Nitratidesulfovibrio vulgaris str. Hildenborough: one gene and its partner. The main gene of each other region encodes a partner of the protein of the gene in region 2 in a complex. Links are inferred from orthologs where the notes say so. Each region holds a gene or a part of one and is shown on either strand. Other genes may lie near its edges.

Region 1 (10,246 bases), 2.2 Mb from region 2 along the record:
CGTGCCGTGGGGCAGGTCGCCGCCCGTGCGCATCATGGTGAATTCGAAGATGCCGATGACGATGGGGCTTATCATGTACGTTGCTGTGTCGCCTTCACGCAGGTCGATGACCAGCCCTTTCGCACATAACGTGTCCAGCATCGCCTCGACACGTGCCCTGCCCATGCGGCACACGGCTGCGATGCGCGAGGCCGTTGCCGGACGGTAGGGCATGCAGGCCACAAGGTCGGCTTCTTCAGGGGTATAGAGTTCACGCAGCAGGGCGCGGAAGGCGGGGGTGTCCGGCGTGCGGACAGGTGTGTTGTCCAGTTTGCCCGCCAGTCTTCTGTATACGTCCTTGCCAGTGAGATGTCCCATGTGCCTTCCTGTCGTGTGCCGTGCCGGGGAGAGGGTATGCCGTCCCCATGTATCGTGTTGCCGTGTCGTGTATGTCGTGTGGACGTTTACGGCGAGTGTTGCCGGTCGTGAGGTGCCGCGGGCTGCATCCGTGCGGGCCGTCATCATGCCGGATGTGGGGCTACCCGTCATTCTCGGCTTTCCCGCCTCGCTTCTGCCCTATGCCTCTTCCGGCGACTTCACCGTCGCCCTTGCCATCCGTCGACTCCATCCGGTGAACCGTCACGATGGGCCTGTATCCGTGCCCCGGCCACGGTAGGCCCGGTCCGGAGGCGTGCCCGTACGCGGACGAGACGGCTACCCCGGTATCGCCGGGTGGTAGTGGTGAATCAACCAGTCACTGGGCCAGCCATTGGGCCCACAGCTTGCGCGAACGGGGGCCGTCCCATTCGCAGAAATAGATGCCCTGCCATGTGCCGAGGCGTACCTCGCCGCCGTCCACGATGAGCATGAGTGAAGGGCCGAAAAGGCTCGTCTTGATGTGCGCGTCGCTGTTGCCTTCGGCATGGCGATAGTCGCCATGGCGCGGCACGAGGCGTCCCATGTTCACGGTCATGTCGCGTGCCACGTCCGGGTCTGCGGCTTCGTTGACGGTGAGCGCACCCGTGGTATGCGGGCAGAAGAGCAGCAACGCCCCGTCACGCCAGCCTCGTGTGCTCACGAGTTCGCGGATGGCGGACGTGATGTCGAGCATCTGTTCGCGGGTGGTGGTATGCAGGGTGATGGTCTCCATCTTGTTCCTCCGCGAATGGGGTGGTGCCCGGTTGGACGGCCGACAGGGTAGGGCGTACGCGTCGGGGCAGAGTATGCCGTTGTGCCGGGGCGAACGCTTCGGGTCTCGGACATCGGGTCTTGATCTCCGGGCCGTACGCAGCAGGCCATAGGCCCCGGGCCGTATGCAGCAGGACGGGCGCGTCGGGCGGCATCCCGTAAGAGAAAACGGGTGGCGCATGGCCCGTGCTTGAGGCACCGTGCTTTTTTGCCTACAACCACAACATGCCCTACGGCAAGGGGATGTCGCGACATGTCCCTGCCGTCCATTTCCGGCCACGCGCCGGTCACAGCTAGCATCAGGAGCGACCATGCCTGTAATCATGGGCACGGCTGGACATATCGACCATGGCAAGACTTCGCTCGTCCGGGCGCTGACCGGCATCGACTGCGACCGCCTCGACGAGGAGAAACGGCGAGGCATCACCATCGAACTGGGCTTCGCCTTCTGCGACCTGCCCGGTGGCGGGCGGCTTGGCGTCGTCGACGTGCCGGGGCACGAGAAGTTCGTCCGCAACATGGTGGCAGGGGCGTCGGGCGTCGACTTCGTCATGCTGGTCATCGCCGCCGACGAGGGCGTCATGCCGCAGACCCGCGAACATCTTGAGATATGCTCGCTGCTGGGCATCCGGCATGGTCTCGTCGCCCTCACCAAGGTGGACATGGTCGATGCCGACTGGCTTGAACTGGCACAGGACGACGTGGCTGGATTCCTTGCCGGGACATTCCTTGAGGGTGCGCCCATCTTTCCGGTCTCCGCCGTGACAGGGCAGGGTCTCGACACCCTGCGCGAACACCTCGCCACCCTTGAACGTGAATTGCGTCCTGAACGCCGTACCGACCTCTTCCGCCTGCCCGTCGACCGGGTGTTCACCATGCGCGGGCATGGTACGGTGGTGACGGGCACCATGATATCCGGTTCGCTCAAGGTGGGGGACGATGTGGTGCTCTATCCCGAAGGGCGCACAAGCAAGGTCCGGGGGCTGCAAAGCCACGGCGGGCCTGTGGACAAGGCCCTTGCGGGGCGTCGTACCGCAGTCAACCTCCAGGGCGTGGACGTGGCCGAGGTGCAGCGGGGCGAGGTGCTGGCGCTGCCCGGTACGTTGTTCCCCGCGCAGCGGTGGGACGTACGCCTGACCTGTCTCTCGTCCGCAGCGCGGCCCTTGCGTAACCGTACCGAGGTGCACTTCCATCACGGTGCGCGCGAGGTGCTGGCGCGTCTGCATTTTCACGACCGCGACCGCCTCAACCCCGGCGAGACGGCACTGTGTCAGGTGCGTTTCACGGAACCGATGGTGGGCGTGTTCGGCGACAGGTGCGTGGTGCGGACATTCTCGCCCCTGCGTACCGTGGCGGGGGGCGTGGTGGTCAACCCCACAGGTCACGACCTGCGTCGGCGCGACCCGCATTTCGCCGACAAGGTCGCCTTGCTGGCAAGCCTCCCCGAAGCCACCGAAGAGGAACTGGTGCAGGCCCATGTGGACCTTTCCGGCAATGCCGGTGCGGGCTTCGTACGTCTTTCCGTGCTCACCGACCTTGAGTCGAAGCGGCTTGAGAAAGTGCTGCAGGCGCTCGGTGCACGCGGGCGTCTGTTCTGCTTCGACCGTGAGGAGAGGGCCTACGTCGGGGCGGATGCCCTGCAAGCCCTCTCTGCCGGGTGCCTCGACCATGCTGGCGCGTTCCATGCCAAGGAACCGCTCAAGCCCGGCATGGCGCGCGGCGTGCTGGCCTCGGGCTGGGGACGCGGCTTGCACCCCCGCCTCATCCATTTCGTGGTCGAACGCCTCATCAAGCAGGGGGCACTGGTCGCCGAGGGCGACGTGTTGCGCCTGCCCGGACACAAGGTCTCGCTGGCTTCCGACCAGGAGGGATTGAGGGGCAAACTGCTCGCCATCTATTCCGAGGCAGGCATGACCCCGCCCAACCTCAAGGATGTGCTGGAGACCCTGTCGCTGGAACAGAAGGAGGCCGCGCCCGTGCTCAAGCTGCTGCACGATGGCGGCGAACTTGTGCGCGTCAAGGACGGGCTGCTCTTCCATCGCAGTGCGCTTGATGAACTCAAGGGCCGCGTGGCCCGGTGGTTCGACGACCACGACGACCTCGACCCCTCGGGTTTCAAGGAACTCTCGGGCGGGCTGTCGCGCAAGTACATCATCCCGCTGCTCGAGTACTTCGACCGTGAGCGTGTCACCATCCGCGTGGGAGACAAGAGGCAGCTACGGGGGGCCAAGGCCGGGTAGCAGCCTTGCCCAGGGCCATGAGCGCAGCGCATGATGGAGCGGCGGCATCGCTTACGGGGATGTTGTCCGCACAGTACGGAGTCCTTTGACGATTCGGAAGGCGGCTGGCGACAGCCGCCTTTTCGCGTAGGGCCAAGGCGGGCGATTGACCCCTGTTTCACGACGGGCATCAACGTGCCCGCTACGCATGCCAGCCATGGGCATCGGGGCAGGTGGCAAGCTGGCGGGCAGGATGGGTTCTGTGTCTTCCCCGGCAGGCGCGGGCTGCCCGTCCGTGTGCAACAGAGAAGGGCGACCGTTTCCGGTCGCCCTTGGTAGGCGTGAAAGCTGTGGTGTTTGCGAGGCTAGTCGACGAGACGGCCCTGCAACCAGACGATGGCCTCGATGTCGTCGCCCGCCTTGGGTTCGAAGCCGCCAAGAGTGCGCTCAGCGACGTAGAGCATGGCGCGCAGCGCCTTGTCGTCCTTGCCTGCAAGCGACACGGTCAGCATGAACACCTTCTCGCCGTTGAACTGGCAGGTGGCGACCTCTTCAACGGGAACGCGAATCTGGTATTCGCTGGCGTTGACGTACTGCTGCATGATGCGGGCGCCCTTGAGCGGGAGCGTCAGCGGAGGGATGCTGGCGGGGTCGACACCGGGGTTCTTGTCCACGTATGCCTTGGCGTAGCTGTCGAACTGGGGGCCGCCCTTGACCTGGATGCTGTCACGGGTGGCGGGGCGCAGCGCATAGGCGAGCGCGGAAAGGGTGAAGACCTGCTTCTGCCCGACGATGCAACTCCAGCGGTCACGGTAGAGCAGGGGGTCGTAGAACCAGATGCTGTCGTCACCGGCGCGGCAGGCGGCGATTTCGCCTTCGGCGTCGTTGCCCCACGGGTGCACTTCGGTGACTTCAAGCTCGTTCTCGAGCCCTTCCAGCAGCGGCAGGGCACTGACGGGCTGGTAGTTCTCGCCGTTCTGGTCGCCACGGATGATGAGTCCGGCGCGGCAGGGCTCTGTGGCAGGCCATGCCATGAGCACGGTGTGCCCGTCGGGGGTGTGCGACTGCCACGCTTCGCGGGTGCCGCCTTCATTGGCGATGGTCTGGACGAGACCCTTCACGGTTTCGTCGGGATTTTCAACGAGAGCGCGCCACTTGTCGCCGAGACCTTCAAAATGCTTGAGCATGGTTTTCCTTGTCGGTTGCGTAGTTGGGGGCGCGCTCAGAACATCAGCGAGCGCAGCGCGCCCACGAAACCGGCGTAAAGCCGGGTTGTTACGCCTGCATGCTGATGCGTTGCGGCATCGGGAGTCATGCCGAGACGCTGGCGCAGCAACGTATACGCGCGGTCGAAACGCTCAAGATGTTTGCGTCGCCGTCTGGCGTCGCGCTCTGTGATGCGTTCAAGCCTGCGCATGGCAGCGTCGTGGCGCTGCCGGAGATGTTCAATATCATCCATCACGAACCTCATTGCGTCCCGCGTCCAGTCCTCCCCCGGGTGTCGCATTGCGACATAGCTGTATGCAGGTCGTGAATATATTTGAACAAAATATGGTGCGAGAGTGTAGCCTCGCCCCGCCCCCGTGTCAATTGCGCTGCAAGCGAAAATGCACATGACCGGAGGCGACGAAAAGATGTGATTTCTTGGGTGGTTCGCCGCGACCATGACCTAACGCTCACGCCACGACAAGGTGACGTAGAGAGGGCGGGTGTGCGCCATGCCGCCCCCGTGCGTTGCGGCTTCATACCTCTTTGCGTTGCTGTCTGCCCCACGAGAAAGGGCGCGGGTTGCCCCGCGCCCTCATGGCTTACAGCTTAGTTGCGGTCGCGTCCGCCGTCGCGACGTCCGCCATCGCGGCGACCACCGTCACGTCCGCCATCACGGCGACCGTCACGACCGCCGTCGCGGCGACCATCACGTCCGCCGTCACGGCGTCCACCTTCGCGGGGACCGGAGGGGCGAGCGGTGTCTTCGGGCTTCCATTCGATGCCCTGCTCTTCAAGCAGGACGGCCTTGCGGCTGGCGCGGATGCGGTCGCCGTTGATCTCGATGACCTTCACGACCATGTCCTCGCCGAGGCGGGCCACGTCGGACGCCTGCTCGACCCTGTTGGTGTCAAGCTGCGAGATGTGCACGAGGGCTTCGAGGTTGGGCAGGATTTCGACGATGGCGCCGATTTCGAGGACCTTGCGCACCTTGCCGGTGTAGTTCTTGCCGATGTCGGCGCGCTGGTCGTAGTACTGCACCATCTCGCGGGCCATTTCCATGGCTTCGAGCGTGGGCGCGAAGATGGAGACGCGGCCGCTGTCCTCGATGTCGATGGACGCGCCGGTGGTGGCGGTGATGGCCTTGATGTTCTTGCCGCCGGGGCCGATGATGATGCGGATGATGTCGGGGTTGACGAACACCTCGGCATGCTGCGGCGCGTAGGCGGAAAGTTCGGCACGGGGGGCTTCGAGAACCTTGCCCATCTCGCCGAGGATGTGCAGGCGCGCATCACGGGCCTGCTGCATGGCGCGGGCCATGACATCGGTGGGCAGGCCCTTGACCTTGATGTCCATCTGGACAGCCGTGATGCCTTCGCTGGTACCGGCTATCTTGAAGTCCATGTCGCCGAGGGCGTCTTCGTCACCGAGGATGTCGGTGAGCACCACGTACTGGTCGCCCTCCTTGATGAGGCCCATGGCCACACCGGCCACAGGGGCGGTGATGGGCACACCGGCGTCCATCAGCGAGAGGCAGCCGCCGCAGACGGCGGCCATGGACGACGAACCGTTGGATTCCATCGTCTCGGCGACCACGCGCAGGGTGAAGGGAAAGTCTTCGCCGAGGGGCAGGATGGGACGCAGGGCCTTTTCGGCCAGTGCGCCGTGGCCGATTTCGCGGCGGGAGACGCGCACGGGCTTCACTTCACCCACGCAGTAGGGGGCGAAGTTGTAGTGCAGCATGAAGCGCTTGGTGACGTCGCCGGTCAGCGAGTCCATGCGCTGTTCGTCGGTGGAACTACCGAGGGTGGCCACGACCAGCGACTTGGTCTCGCCGCGCGCGAACAGGGCGGAACCATGGGCGCGGGGCAGGATGCCCGCTTCGATGAGAATGGGGCGAACGGTGGTGGTGTCGCGACCGTCGATGCGGCGGCCTTCGCGCACGATGCGTTCGCGCACGATGCGCTTCTCAAGCGCAGAGAGGATGTCGCCCACGGCGCGCAGCGGAGTGGTGTCTTCGGCGTAGGCGGGGTCGGCCACAAGGGCCTCCATCACCTTCTCCTTGACGGCCTTGCGGGCATCCTTGCGGGCCATCTTCTCGGGAATGCGAAGGGCTACGTCAAGGTCTGCGGTGGCAAGGGCGGCCACACGTGCGGCAAGGTCTGCATCTTCGACCGGTGCGGTGAACTCGCGCTTGGCCTTGCCAGCCATCTCGCGCAGCTTCAGCTGTGCGTCGATGAGGGGCTGGATTTCCTTGTGACCCCATTCGAGGGCTTCGACGATGACCGCTTCGGGCACGAAGCTGGCTTCGCCTTCGACCATCACCACGGCATCACGCGAGGCGGCGAGCACGATGTTGAGGTCGCTGCGCTCCATCTCCTTGATGGTGGGGTTGATGACGAACTGACCGTCGATGCGACCGATGCGCGCACCGGCGACCGGGCCGTCGAACGGGATGGACGACAGGCCGAGTGCGGTGGAGGCGCCGGTGACGGCGAGCACGTCGGAGTCGTTGTTCTGGTCGGAGGAGATGACGTTGGCGAGCACCTGCACCTCATCCTTGAGGCCCTTGGGGAAGAGCGGACGGATGGGGCGGTCGATGAGGCGGGAGACGAGGGTCTCGCGCTCGCTGGGGCGGCCGATCTCGCGTCGGAAGAAGCTGCCGGGGATGCGGCCGGCGGCGTACATCTTCTCGGAGTATTCGACGGTGAGCGGGAAGAAGCCGAGGTCGCGGTCAGTGGCTTGCGAGCACGCGGTGACGAGCACCACGGTACCGCCGCACTGTATCCACACGGCACCATCGGCCTGATTGGCGAGGCGACCTGTCTCGAAGACGATCTCCTTGCCGCCGACAGTGGCGGTGACGCGCATGGCGTTGAATATATTGGTCATGTTGTTTCCTCTCCGTCTGCGAAGGGGATTCCGGGGAGAAGGTCGGGCTTTCCGGACGGCGTCCGTGCGGCCCTCTTCCCGGACCCCCCTTACCGAAGACGTGTTGTATCGGCGCGTGCCGATGTTTCGACGGAGGAGGGGGGCCGTGCGGCCCCCCTCTGGACGAACCTGCTACTTTCTCAGACCGAGCTTCTCGATGAGGGCACGGTAACGCTGGACGTCCTTCTTCTTGAGGTAGTTCAGCAGCTTGCGGCGCTGACCAACCAGCTTCAGAAGGCCGGTGCGCGAGTGGTAGTCCTTCTTGTGGACCTTGAAGTGGCCGGTAAGCTGTTCGATGCGGGCGGTGAGCAGGGCGACCTGCACTTCAGGAGAGCCGGTGTCGCCTTCGTGCTTTGCGTGTGCGTCGATGACGGCCTTTTTTGCTTCGATGTCCATAACCACAGCTAGTTCCTCCGATGTTGGGCGTTAACTCCACAGTCCCCGGAGTACGGCCCAGACCTGTCTGCCACCTACGATGGCCGTTTCGACAAGAGCCACGGGCACCTCGCGCGTGTCGAGCAGTATCGCCTTCACACCTTCCATGAATGGCATGTCCGCCACCATCTCGGGTTGATAGGGCAGTGGTATCCCGTTGCGTACGCTCGCCTCCTGCTGGAGGCTGATGCCGACCTTTGGCCAGTGCGGCAACGCGTGCGTGATGGGGATGACCCGCTCTGCGAGGCGTCCGGGTTCTGCGAGCACGGCATCAAGGGTATGCGCCATGTCCAGTCCGAACGGATGACTGTACTCCCGGGTCAGTTCCGTAAGCACGGCGCCGCACCCTAGACGTATCCCCAAGCTGTGGGCCAGGGACCGTATGTAGGTGCCGGAACTGCATCTTACCCGGAAACGTACATGCGGCAGGTCGCACCATACGACCTCCGCAAGGGAAATCTCGACGGTCTTCGTCTTCACCGGGGTCTCGCGGCCTGCACGCGAAAGCTTGTACAGGGGCTGGCCCTGATGCTTTGCGGCAGAATAGGGGGGCACCTCCTGCTCGGAGGAACCCAGCCACGAGTCGACGATGGCGCGCACGTCGGCTTCTGTCACATGGTGCCAGGGCGCGGTGGCTGTCACCGTACCTTCGGCGTCCCAAGTGTCGGTCGTCTCGCCAAGGCGCAGGGTGCCTGCATACACCTTCTCGCCATCGGCCATGAGGTGACCTGAAATTTTCGTCGCATGTCCCAGCAGGACGAGCAACACACCACCAGCCATGGGGTCGAGAGTCCCCGCATGACCTATCTTCTTCTGACCCAGCCGCTTCACCTTCGAGATGCACTGGGCCGACGAGGGGCCACTGGGCTTGTCCAGCACCAGCAGACCATGCTGCTGTACGGGCATCTGGTCAAACATACAGTGACGCTCCATCACCGTCCAGCCCGAGTTGTTCGCCTAGGGCTGCAACGACTTGCCGTGAGGCTTCTTCCGGGGGCAAGGGCATTTCCACGCCCGCCGCGTTCCGGTGCCCGCCTCCGCCGAAGCGTGCGGCCACGGCGCGCACATCATCAGACCCGGTGGAACGCAGGCTGACCTTCGACCCTTCCGGACCGTTGCCGCGAACCATGACCGAGACGCGCACCCCGCGCACCTTGCGCATCTGGGAGGCCCAGCCTTCGAGGTCGGCACGTCGTGCGCCGCATGACTCGATGAGCGCATCGGGAATGACCGATATAGCCACTGTGCCGTCGAACGCAAGACGCATCTCCTGCATGAGCCTGCCCCACAACTGCATCCGGGCGAAAGACCACTGATTGTCGTGCCGTTCGGTGAGGGCCGCCACATCCAGCCCGTTGCCTACGATTTCAGCGGCAAGGGAAAGGACTCGGGCCGAGGTGTTGCCGAACGAGAACGACCCGGTGTCGGAGACAAGGGCGAGATAGAGGCATTCGCCGAGGGCACCGGCAAGGGGCTGGCCCAGCGCGAGGGCGATCTCGGCCACCATTTCGCCGGTGGCTGCCCGCTGGGGTTCGACCCAGTTGTCGACGGTGCCGAAGAGGGGATTGCCCTGATGGTGGTCGATGTTGATGGACGGTAGGTCGGCAAGCGGGGCACGCAGTGCCTCGCCGGGGCGTTTCTCGTCACCGCAGTCCAGCACGATGGCAAGCCTGGGCTGAAAGGGCAGTTCATCGAAAGATGTGTACACCTGACCGGGCAGGGGAACCCATGAGAGGTGCGAAGGCACACCGGACACGTTGCAGAGGCAGAAGCGCTTGCCAAGAGTCGCCAGCACGTGGCCCATGGCACCGAGTGAACCGATGGCGTCGCCATCGGGATTGGCATGGGTGGTGATGAGGATGTCGTCCGCGTCGCGGAGAAGGGCGGCTATGCGAGCCTGTGGTTCCTGCATGGTATGTCCGGGGGCGGTCAGTCGGCCGCGAAGATTTCAATGTCGCTGTAGACCATCTCTTCGGGACAGACGGCCTCCATCATGGCGAGGCATTTGTCGAGACGGCTCTGTAGGTGCTGGTGGCTGTTGCTGACGGAGACTACCGCGAGACGCAGCATGGTGAGGGAGTCTTCTGTTTCGACTTCGGCGATGGCCACGTTGAAGGTGTTGCGCACCTTCTGCTTGAGGCTGTTGGCGATGCGCCGCTTGCCCTTGAGCGAGTCGTTGCCGTGCAGGCGGTATTCTACGGTCAGTACACCAAGAACCATGGTTCATCCGGTGTGGGGCGCATGGTGGCGTGCATTGCAGCACATACCGTGGCGCACCCGCTGTCATC
Region 2 (10,166 bases):
CCGAAGGCAAGGGCCGCCAGTCCCTCGGGCACATCCGGCCCGCGCCCCATTTCCCTGCGCACGGCGGCGAGTACGGCAGGCCCGGCGAAAGACGTTCCGTCGCCGGTCTCTGTGCCGGTGACAGGGCAGGCCGAGACACAGCAACCACATTCGATGCAGTTCTCAAGACGCGTGAACCGCTCGATTCCGGCGGGCAAGGCAGCCTGTGCCCGTCCTTCTGAAGGACGCAGGGTGCTCCAGTGCTCGTCGAAGTGCCTATAGAAGGCGCGCATGTCCACCATGAGGTCGCCTTGCAGGGGGAGGCCCCGCAAGGGTTCCAGCGTGACCGTGCCTTGCACGGACGACTCCGCTGCGGCTTCGTGGGCCGGGGTTATGCAGGCAAGACGGTCGCGCCCGTTGATGCGCATGGCACATGTCCCGCAACTGGAGTGGTGGCATGAGTGGCGGTAGACGAGCGTGGGGTCGATATCCACGCGGATGGCGTCTAGTGCGTCAAGCACGGAGGCGTGACCGGGGACGGCGACCTCGAAGGTGTCGAAACGTGAGGCTTCGCCACCGGGGGCGCAACGGAAGACCTTGAAGGTTACCGGGGTGTCGGGCATGTCAACTCCTGTAGAAGGCCCTGTAGGGCAGGAGGGGCGTGGTACGCGTGCGGCATGGATGCGCTCCGGCATCGAGGCCGAGACTGGCGCAGATGACGTCGGCGGTCTTCTCCGCCATGGCGCGCAGGGTCATGGCCTTCCCCCCGATGATGGAGAAGAACCCGCGTACGCCGTCGCGTTTGCCGTGGTCGTAGCAGTCGAAGGTGCGGCTGATGTCCTGCAGTCGGGAGGCACCGGGGTCGCGGATGAGCGGACGCGCGGCACTCCATGCAGAGCGTCTGGGCCTGTCGGCACAGGCTGGTACCATGTGCGAACAGTTGTCGACCATGCGCTGTACGTGTTCCTCGGGGATGGACAGCCGGTCGGGGGCGTCCGCAAGCCATAGCGACGTGCCAAGCACCGAGAGGATGCGCTGCGGCACGATGATGTCGCCTTCACCGGGGCGGCGCAGTCGGTTGATGACCATCTCCGTGACACGGCCCTCGATGGCGACCAGAACACCCGGCCCCGGCTGGATGGGGACTTCGATGCCTGCCAGTGCCGCGATGTTCCCGGCCCATGCCCCTGCGGCGTTGATGACGACATCAGCTGCCACATCGCGTTCCGTGCCGAGTCGGATGTCGCGTACCCGCAGCCCGTGCACGGCCCCGGCACGGGTATGGACGCCGACGACTTCGGTGAAATGATGGGTCTGTGCCCCGTTGGCGCGCGCCGTGGCGAGGAAGGGCAGCGGAAGCCGCCATGCATCGAAGGTGGCGTCCGGCACCTGCACGGCGGCACGTACGGATGCGGAGAGGGCCGGTTCAAGCTCACGGGCGGCGTCCCCGCTCATCTGGCGAGTGGGGATACCGCATTCGGCGCAGCTTTCGACGAACACGGGAAGGTAGTCCATGTCTTCGTCGTCCATGGCGACGAAGAGTCCGCCGTTCTGTTCGATGGCTTCGGGTACGAGGGTCCGCAGCAACCTGTTCTCTTCGATGCACTCGCGGGCCGCTTCCTTGTCGTTGACGGCATAGCGGCCTCCGCTGTGCAGCAGGCCATGATGCCTGCCGGTGGCCCCGGAGAAGAACTCCCCACGTTCGAAGAGACTGACGGCGAAGCCCCGCAGCACGAGGTCGTGGGCGAGGGCGGCGGCAGTGCCACCACCGCCTATGATGGCGATATGTTCCATGCGTAAGACTCCATGGATGATTTAGGACCTTCTACCACGGTGGGGCGGGCATCGCCACAGGAAGATGAAACCGGACGGCATGTTGTGCGGCTGCTGGCGTGAATGCCCACCGCGTACCCCGGCATGTGATGGCCCGGCACTGAACGTGCGGTGATGCTGCGTCGACGAGGTGGCGGGGGGGCAAGGGACGTAGTAGGGACGCTGCAAGCTGTGTCCGTTGCATGAAAAACGGTGGCGTACGCGGCGCTGTGCGCGACGCCGGTGTATGTCCGAATGCCGTGCGATGAAAGCCGTGTGTCGGAGGTGCGTGCAGGGTGGCGAGTGGAGGAGGTGCCCCGGCCCACAGGATACTGCGGTGACCCCAGACTCACCGGAAATGGTGCCAGTCGTCGGGCCTCGCGCGGGTCGGGTTGTCTGCACTGGTGACATCGGAGGCTGCCCCCATGTGCCCCGGCGGGGTGATGGTGGCGGGGGAGAGGGCTGGAATGGGACGGTGGTGTCTGGAATGCGCCGCGCGTCGTCCCCGTTTGGGGAGGCAGCGGCGTGTGGTGCCGGTCAGTCGTCGTCATCGACGCGCGGGATGCGCGGAAGCCTCATGCGCAGCCATATGGCCATGAGTCGCAGCCCGGTCGTGACAGCGGCGCTTCCGGCGAGTTGTTCCAGAGGGGGTCTGCCCAGTGCTGCCAGCCCAAGCAGCGCCACTGCGCCGAGGATGGACGCCGTGGCATAGAAATCCGTGCGCAACACGGCGGGCACTTCTCCCACGAGCACATCACGGATGACGCCGCCGCCCGTGGCGGTGAGCACGGCGAGAAAGACCACGGGGAGTCCGCCGAGGCCGAAGGCCATGGCCTTCGCACCACCGATGGCGGTGAAGACGCCAAGCCCCACCGCGTCGGCATAACGCACGAGGTTGCGCCGTGCCGCGACACCGCGCGCGAAGAAGAACACCAGCAGTCCCCCGGCGAGGCACACCAGCAGGTAGGCGTCGTTGTGGAACACCGCCGGAGGGCCGTAGGCGAGCATCATGTCGCGTACCATGCCTCCGCCCACTCCTGTGACCGTAGCCAGCACAAGGACGCCCAGTGCGTCGAGTTCGTGGCGTGCTGCCTTCAGCGCCCCTGCCACGGCGAAGGCGAACGTACCGAAGATGTCAAGGGCGTACAGCATGTCCTGCATGGGCTATCCGTCTGCCGTCGGGGGCTGTTGGGGCTTCGTTATGGAAAGAGCCCGGCCTGATGGCCGGGCTCTTGTCGCGCATTCTCAGGGACGGCCGTTACTTGGCGTACCCCACGGCCCTGCGTTCGCGGATGACCGTGACGCGTATCTGGCCGGGGTAGGTGAGGTTCTTCTCTATCTTGGCGGCGATGTCCTTGCAGAGCATGTAGGTCTGGTCGTCGTCGACGTTCTCGGAGTTGACCATGACCCGTATCTCGCGGCCCGCCTGAATGGCGTAGACCTTGGAGACGCCTTCGAAGCCCGTGGCGATGTTCTCGAGGTCTTCGAGACGCTTCACGTAGTTCTCGAGCAGTTCCTTGCGGGCCCCGGGACGCGCTCCGGAGATGGAGTCGGCGGCCTGGACCAGAACCGCCAGCGCGGTCTTGGGGGGCTGGTCCTCATGGTGCGCGGCGATGGCGTGGATGATGTCCTTGCCTTCGCCGTACTTCTTGGCGATGTCGGCGCCGATGAGGGCGTGCGGACCTTCGACCTCATGGTCGACGGCCTTGCCGATGTCATGCAGCAGACCTGCGCGCTTGGCCTTCTTGATGTCCATGCCAAGTTCGGCGGCCATCATGCCGCACAGGGCTGACACTTCGAGGGAGTGTTGCAGGACGTTCTGCGAGAAGCTTGTGCGGTAGCGCAACTGGCCGAGCAGCTTGATGATATCGGGGTGGATGCCGTGCACACCCGCGTCGAAGGTGGCCTGTTCGCCGACTTCGCGAACCTGCACTTCGAGTTCCTGCTCACATTTGCGGACGATGTCCTCGATGCGGGCAGGGTGGATGCGTCCGTCCTGGATGAGGCGTTCGAGGGCCATCTTGGCGACCTGACGGCGCAGGGGGCTGTATGCGGAGAGGATGACCGTCTCGGGGGTGTCGTCGATGATGAGGTCGACCCCGGTGGCGGCTTCCAGCGCGCGGATGTTGCGCCCTTCGCGACCGATGATGCGGCCCTTCATGTCCTCGCTGGGCAGGGTCACGGCGGTGACGGTCTGTTCACCGACGTAGTCGCCCGCGTAGCGCTGGATGGCACTGGCGAGGATTTCCTTGGCCTTGCGGTCTGCGGTCTCGCGGGCTTCCATCTCGATGACGCGTATCATCTTGGCGGATTCGTGGCGTGTACGGGCCTCGACCTCCTCCATGATGCGCGCCCGTGCCTCTTCGGCGGTGAGGCCGGAGACTTCTTCGAGGCGGTGGTCCTGTTCGGCGATCTTGCCTTCGAGTTCCTCTTCGAGCGTGGCGAGACGACGCTCCTTGCGGGTGAGCTCCTTTTCTATGGCCAGCACCTCATGTTCCTTCTGGGTGGCCTTTTCGAGCTTCTCCTCAAGACGTTCGCCCTGCTCTTCGAGTTTGCGGTCGCGGGCCTTGAGCTCGCGTTCGCGTTCCTTGAACTCGTTCTCCAGCTCGCGCTTCTGGTTGAATATCTCGTCCTGCCCCTGAAGGAGTATCTCCTTCTTCTGGGCCTGGGCCTCCTTGCGGGCCTCTTCGACGATGCGCTTTGCCAGTTCGTTGGCGTCACCGATGCGCTTTGCGCTGACATACCTGTGCAGCAGGTAACCCGTACCTGCGCCAAGCACCGCGCCGATGGCGATATATGCGAAAATCATGAGCCCCATACCTCGAACTCCCGTTATGGTGTCGGACGTGCGTCCGGTTGAAGTCGACCGGCAATATGCCGACCGTACCCCGAAGACGGAAGACGGGATTCAGGCAAGGTGCTGCCGCGTCGCTCCGGGCCGCTCCGCGCACTCATATGCAAACGCGGATGCTGTCGGGCGTCGTGACCTGCGGCGAAGGGGCCAGTGGCCCCGGAGAGCCGTGTGACATACCAAAGCAGGACCTGGTGTTGACCAGGGGGGCTTCTCGGGCGGGCCTTCAGGCTACCCGGTCATGCCGGGCGTGCACACCGGTCCACCGTACCGATGCCCTATTTCAAGCTTGTGAGGTCAGCGATGGCATATCTATCACGCACACTCCAGGGGTACTGATGCCAAGGCGCGACGGGAATCACGCCAATTCTTCTATCTTGGCCAGCACAGCGGCGATGCGCTCGCGCGTCTCGTCGTTGCGCCGGTTAGCTTGCAACAGGTCGTCGGCCAGTCCCAGAACCAGAAAGGTCAGCAGCTTCTCCTTGCTCAGCTGTCTTCCATGAAACTTGAGCCTGTCGAACCGTTCTTCAACAAGGGCCTTGGCGCTTTCAACGCGCTTGGGGTCGGCCTCCGCCTTGAAGGAGACCTCTAGCCCCAGAACGGTGAGGTTGAAGCTGCGCATTCGGACCCGCTGGCGCGCCCTAGGCGTCGCCAGTTTTGTCCTTGAGCGTTGTCAGCAACGAGTCGATGCGTCCGAGGACGGCATCCTTGACGCTGCGTTCCTGCTCAAGGGCTTCCTTGAGGGTACGATTCTCTTCGGCCAACGCCGCAAGGCCATTGTCAACCTCTTCTCGGAGGGTGCGGTTTTCCTCGCGCAGGGATTCGAGCTGCGCAAGAAGCGACGTGACGCGGTTTTCTAGCAGGTCTAGCAGTTCCATGAGTATTCCCTAGCCCTTTCAGGGCGCGAAATCAAGCTTTGGGCTTGCGCGGAAGGTTGGTCTGGCGGCCTCTGGCAATGGCGAGGCTGGCTTCGGGAACGTCCTTGGTGATGACCGACCCGGCCCCCACGAGACTGCCGTCGCCCACCGTGACCGGGGCAACCAGTGCCGTATTGCTGCCGATGAAGGCGCCTGCGCCTATCACCGTGCGATGCTTGTTCTTTCCGTCATAGTTGCAGGTGATGGTCCCTGCGCCGATGTTGGCTCCCGCCCCCACGTCGGCATCGCCGAGGTAGGTGAGGTGTCCGGCCTTGGCACCCTTGTGCAGACGTGCCTTCTTCATCTCCACGAAGTTGCCCACGCGCGCCTCTTCGTCAAGGACGGCACCGGGCCGAAGCCGTGCGAAGGGGCCCACGCTGCAACCCTTTCCCACCGTGGCGCCTTCAAGGTGGCTGAACGACTTGACCTCGCTGCCTGATTCCACCTCGGCATTGCGCAGCCAGCAGTGCGAATGCACCACGGCACCGCGGGCGATGCGGCTGGTGCCGTAGATTTCACATGGGCCGTATATCTCCGCACCGGGTTCGATGGTGGCGCGGGGGCTGATGCGTACCGTCTCGGGGGCGTGGATGAGTACGCCTCCCTCGATGTGTCCGATGACGAGGCGGGTGCGGAGCAACGCCTCGGAACGGATGAGTTCGGCAGGGTTGTTCACGCCAAGCAGGTTGGGGTCTTCACCGCACTGGATGCCGAGCACGTTCATGCGCTCTGCCACAGCCAGTCCCACAAGGTCCGTGATGTAGTATTCGCCACTGCGGTTGGCGTTGGTGAGACGCGGCAGGAGCGATTCGACGGCGTCGAGCCTGAGGGCGTAGATGCCGGTGTTGATCTCACTGGGTTCGGGGCCGTAGAGGGCCTCGTCGTAATCCTTGGCCTCGACGATGGCAGCGACGTGGCCGTTGTGGCGCACCACTCGACCATAGGCACCCGGGTCGGGCAGGGTGAGCGTCATGAAGGCGATGTCCGCCTCGGCGCTTTCCTTGAGGAAGAAGTCGATGGTCTCGGTGGCAAGCAGCGGCGTGTCGCCGTTGACGACCACGACGCGGTCGAGACCGGCTGCGCGCAGCGACTCCCAAGCCATCTGCAGGGCGTGGCCCGTGCCAAGCTGCTGTTCCTGCACCACGAAGCGCGCGTCTTCGCCTGCGAATGCCGCGTATATCATGTCGGCCCGATGGCCGACCACCGTCCAGACCCGGTCGCCGAAAACGGGGGCCAGTGCATCCATGACGAAGCGAAGCATCGGTTCGCCAAGGATAGTCTGCAAGACCTTCGGCTTGTCGGAATGCATGCGGGTGCCTTTGCCCGCTGCCAGTATGAGAGCGCCTGTCGTTGACGCCATGATGCCTCCGGATGAGGGATGTTGTTCGCCCGTTGCCCCGCGGGGGGGGGGAGGGCCTGTTCGCCGCTACGCCAGTAATGGCGAGCCTTGGCGGGTGGTCGCACACTATCCCCCGACGGGGCCGCTGTCCAGATGCACGACACTGCCTGCCCCCTCCTGATGGGGCGTGAGAAGGCCGGGGGCTCTAGCCCGGCGAGGCACGGCCTGTATGCACTGCGAAGAGATCGGGGTGAGGTCGCACGCCGAGGAGGCGCCGGGGCGCCTTGGCCGTCCCGCGTGACGGCACCCCGTGCGCTTTCGGCGCGCCTTATAGCCCGTGGCTATCGTTGACCGCTTCGATCATAGAGTCTTTCGATTTGTCCATGCTGTCGGTGAGCGGGTACTGTCCCTGCCTGTACCCACCATCAAAGCTGCCCGCAGGGCTGTAACGCGATAAGGAGTCGTCATGTCACGCGTCATCTCCACCCGTCTCTCCACGTACCGCGACCGTCTCGTTCGTGCCGCGGGCCACGCCTTCGTCGTCTGCGCCTTCGTCGTCCTTGCGCAGGTTGCCCATGCCGCCTCACCGCTGGAAGCCTTCAAGGGCATGTCCGGCAATCTCGATATCGCCGGAGGTACGGCGCACATCCCCGTCATGAAAGAGGCCGCGAAGCGCATCATGACGCAGAATGCCGCCATCCGGATTTCCGTCGCGGGCGGCGGGTCCGGCGTCGGGGTCCAGCAGGTGGGCGAGGGCCTTGTGGCCATCGGCAACACCGGGCGTGCGCTTTCGGAGGCCGAGGTCGCCAAGTACGGTCTCGTCTCGTTCCCCTTCGCCATCGACGGCGTGGCCGTGGTTGTGAACCCCGCCAACCCTGTCGGCGCGCTCACTGCGGCACAGGTACGCGACATCTACGCGGGCAAGGTGACCAACTGGAAGGCACTCGGCGGTGCGGACAGGGCCATCACCCTCTATACGCGTGACGAGGCCAGCGGCACGCGCGAGGTGTTCGACGGCAAGCTGCTTGCCAAGGGCGCCGTCGCAGCCTCGGCCAATGTCGTGCCCTCCAATGGCGCGATGAAGACCGCCGTGGCGCAGGATGCCGGGGCCATAGGCTATGTGGGCATCGGCCACATCGACACTTCGGTGAAGGCCCCGGTGCTCGACGGCATGGTGGCTACGCAGGAGAACGCCGCCAACGGCAGTTATACGGTCACCCGCAAGCTCTACATGAACACCAAGGGTCAGCCCACCGGACTTGTCCGCGCCTTCATCGACTATCTGTTCACCGACGAAGGTGCCGATATCATCCGCGCCAGCGGCTACATCCCCACAGGCCGGTGATGCTCCGCCGCTGGAAGGGCGGCGTGGTCACGACCGTGTGTGCGCTCTGCGCCGCCTCGGTCGCACTGGCTCTTGTCGCCATCTTCGCCTTCCTGTGTCTCTTCGCCCTGCCCGTCTTCATGGACGGGCAGGGTTTTGCCGTCATAGCGGGTGACTGGAAGCCCGCCACAGGCTCCTATGGCGTTCTCCCCATGCTTCAGGCTTCGATGGGGGTGGCCGGAATCGCTCTTGTCATCGGATTTCCTCTTTCATTGGGAATCTGCTGCGGCATGAACGGTCTTGCCCCCAGTGGTGTGGGGCAGATGTTCAGGGGGCTGGTGCGTTGCCTGACCGCCGTCCCGACCGTCGTCTACGGTTTCGCCGCCCTGTTCCTTCTTGTGCCACTCGTGCGCGAGGCTGCGGGACGTGGTACGGGGCTATGCTGGCTTACGGCTTCTCTGGTGCTTGCCCTGCTGGTGGTGCCGACCATGGTGCTTGTCATGGAGGCGGGCATGGGGCCGACAGTTGAACGGGTGCGTCTCACGGGGGCGGCCATGGGGCTCAATCGCGGACAGGTCATGGTGCACATGGTGCTGCCTCTGTGTTGGCGGCATATGGCTGGTGCAGCGGCGCTTGGCTTTGGCAGGGCGATGGGGGACACGCTGCTGCCTCTCATGCTTGCCGGTAACGCGGTGCAGTCACCGGGGTCACCTCTGGAAAGCGTCCGGACACTTACCGCCCACATCGCACTCGTCCTTGCGACGGATAGCCGCAGTGGAACCTACGGTTCGTTGTTCGTGGCCGGGTGTCTTCTGTTGCTTCTGAATCTCGCCGTGCAGCTCGTCTTGCGTGTTCTTGCGCGATCGGGAGCGCAATTCAGGGGGCGAACTTGAGGCGTTGCGCGAATCTTGCGTTATGGCGCATCTTCGTGATGGTATCCATGACTGTCACGCTGGTGGGCGTTGCGGCCTTGCTGGGCGTCGTACTCATGCGTGGCCTGCCTGCACTGGGACCGGCATTGCTGTTCGGTGACGTGTCGCCGCTGGCTGCGATGACCGGGGCCGTTCCGGTATGGGATGGCATCTGGCCCGCATGTGCCGGAACCTTCGCCCTGCTCATGGTGGCACTTGGCCTTGCCGTGTTGCCGGGAATAGGCTGCGGCATCCACCTCGCGCTGTTTGCAAGCCCTCGCACGCGAGTCCTGCTGGGACTTGCCGTCGACCTGCTGGCGGGGGTGCCATCCATCGTCATGGGGCTGTTCGGATTCACGTTGTTGCTTGCCTTGCGGCGCACTGTCGCGCCTGACGCCTCGACAGGCCTCCTGCTTGCCTCGGTGTGTCTGGCGCTCTTGGTGTTGCCTGTGCTGGTGGTGACCACGCGAGGCGCACTGGAGGCGTTGCCTGCGCAGTTGAGACTCACCGGGGCGGCGCTTGGGCTCGATACGTGGGGGAGGCTGCGGCATCTGCTGCTGCCCGCCGCCGGGCGGGGCATCCTGGGGGGCGTGCTGCTGGCTGCCGGGCGCGCTGCCGAAGACACCGCCGTCATCATGCTCACGGGGGTGGTCGCCAGCGTGGGCTTGCCCGCCGGTCTTGGGGAGCGTTTTGAGGCCCTGCCCTTCACCATCTTCTATCTGTCGTCGCAGTACCGTGATGCCGTCGAACTCCAGCGAGGTTTCGGGGCGGCAACGGTGCTGCTCGTGCTGTCGCTGACGTTGCTGGCAGGTGCATGGCTGTTGCAGCGGGTTCTTGAACGGAAATGGCGGGGCGTGCTCCCTGTGTCACCCTGTCAGGGAACATCAGAGGACATCAGGTGAGTATCAGGCGAGTATCAGGGGAGGATAGGCCATGAAGGATAGCATCATGCGTGCCGTTCGAGGTGTTCTGCAGCGGGCGACCTCTGGGCGTGTCAATGGACGCAGCCCCGCGGAACAGTCTGCGGCGTGTG

The links.
Region 1: rny (region 2) and pnp share a complex: the UniProt entries of both Bacillus subtilis proteins name them as parts of the possible RNA degradosome complex. The link is inferred for Nitratidesulfovibrio vulgaris str. Hildenborough from one-to-one orthologs.

The regions. Positions count from the first base shown.
Region 1 is NC_002937.3:569,763-580,008, forward strand. The notes cover bases 4,844-7,833. They hold pnp (polyribonucleotide nucleotidyltransferase), read right to left. Parts: upstream 7,485-7,833; coding sequence 5,202-7,484; downstream 4,844-5,201. Other genes in these bases: DVU_RS16755 (hypothetical protein), read right to left, coding at 4,844-4,845; rpsO (30S ribosomal protein S15), read right to left, coding at 7,656-7,833. Outside these bases: DVU_RS02405 (ATP-binding protein), read right to left, coding at 1-357; DVU_RS02410 (hypothetical protein), read left to right, coding at 434-655; DVU_RS02415 (secondary thiamine-phosphate synthase enzyme YjbQ), read right to left, coding at 734-1,129; selB (selenocysteine-specific translation elongation factor), read left to right, coding at 1,479-3,407; DVU_RS02425 (hypothetical protein), read right to left, coding at 3,752-4,573; more of DVU_RS16755, read right to left, coding at 4,609-4,843; more of rpsO, read right to left, coding at 7,834-7,919; tRNA pseudouridine(55) synthase TruB, read right to left, coding at 7,950-8,876; DVU_RS02450 (DHH family phosphoesterase), read right to left, coding at 8,869-9,870; DVU_RS02455 (DUF503 domain-containing protein), read right to left, coding at 9,888-10,178. UniProt on the Bacillus subtilis protein: Involved in mRNA degradation. Catalyzes the phosphorolysis of single-stranded polyribonucleotides processively in the 3'- to 5'-direction. Necessary for competence development in Bacillus subtilis.
Region 2 is NC_002937.3:2,776,170-2,786,335, reverse strand. Bases 2,330-5,239 are described here. They hold rny (ribonuclease Y), read right to left. Parts: upstream 4,610-5,239; coding sequence 3,050-4,609; downstream 2,330-3,049. Other genes in these bases: zapA (cell division protein ZapA), read right to left, coding at 5,001-5,239; DVU_RS12510 (trimeric intracellular cation channel family protein), read right to left, coding at 2,330-2,952. Also shown: DVU_RS12520 (succinate dehydrogenase/fumarate reductase iron-sulfur subunit), read right to left, coding at 1-602; DVU_RS12515 (FAD-dependent oxidoreductase), read right to left, coding at 604-1,773; more of DVU_RS12510, read right to left, coding at 2,329-2,329; more of zapA, read right to left, coding at 5,240-5,264; DVU_RS12490 (cell division protein ZapB), read right to left, coding at 5,284-5,520; bifunctional UDP-N-acetylglucosamine diphosphorylase/glucosamine-1-phosphate N-acetyltransferase GlmU, read right to left, coding at 5,552-6,919; DVU_RS12480 (phosphate ABC transporter substrate-binding protein), read left to right, coding at 7,365-8,243; DVU_RS12475 (PstC family ABC transporter permease), read left to right, coding at 8,243-9,115; DVU_RS12470 (PstA family ABC transporter permease), read left to right, coding at 9,163-10,035; DVU_RS12465 (ABC transporter ATP-binding protein), read left to right, coding at 10,067-10,166. UniProt on the Bacillus subtilis protein: Endoribonuclease that initiates mRNA decay. Initiates the decay of all SAM-dependent riboswitches, such as yitJ riboswitch. Involved in processing of the gapA operon mRNA, it cleaves between cggR and gapA.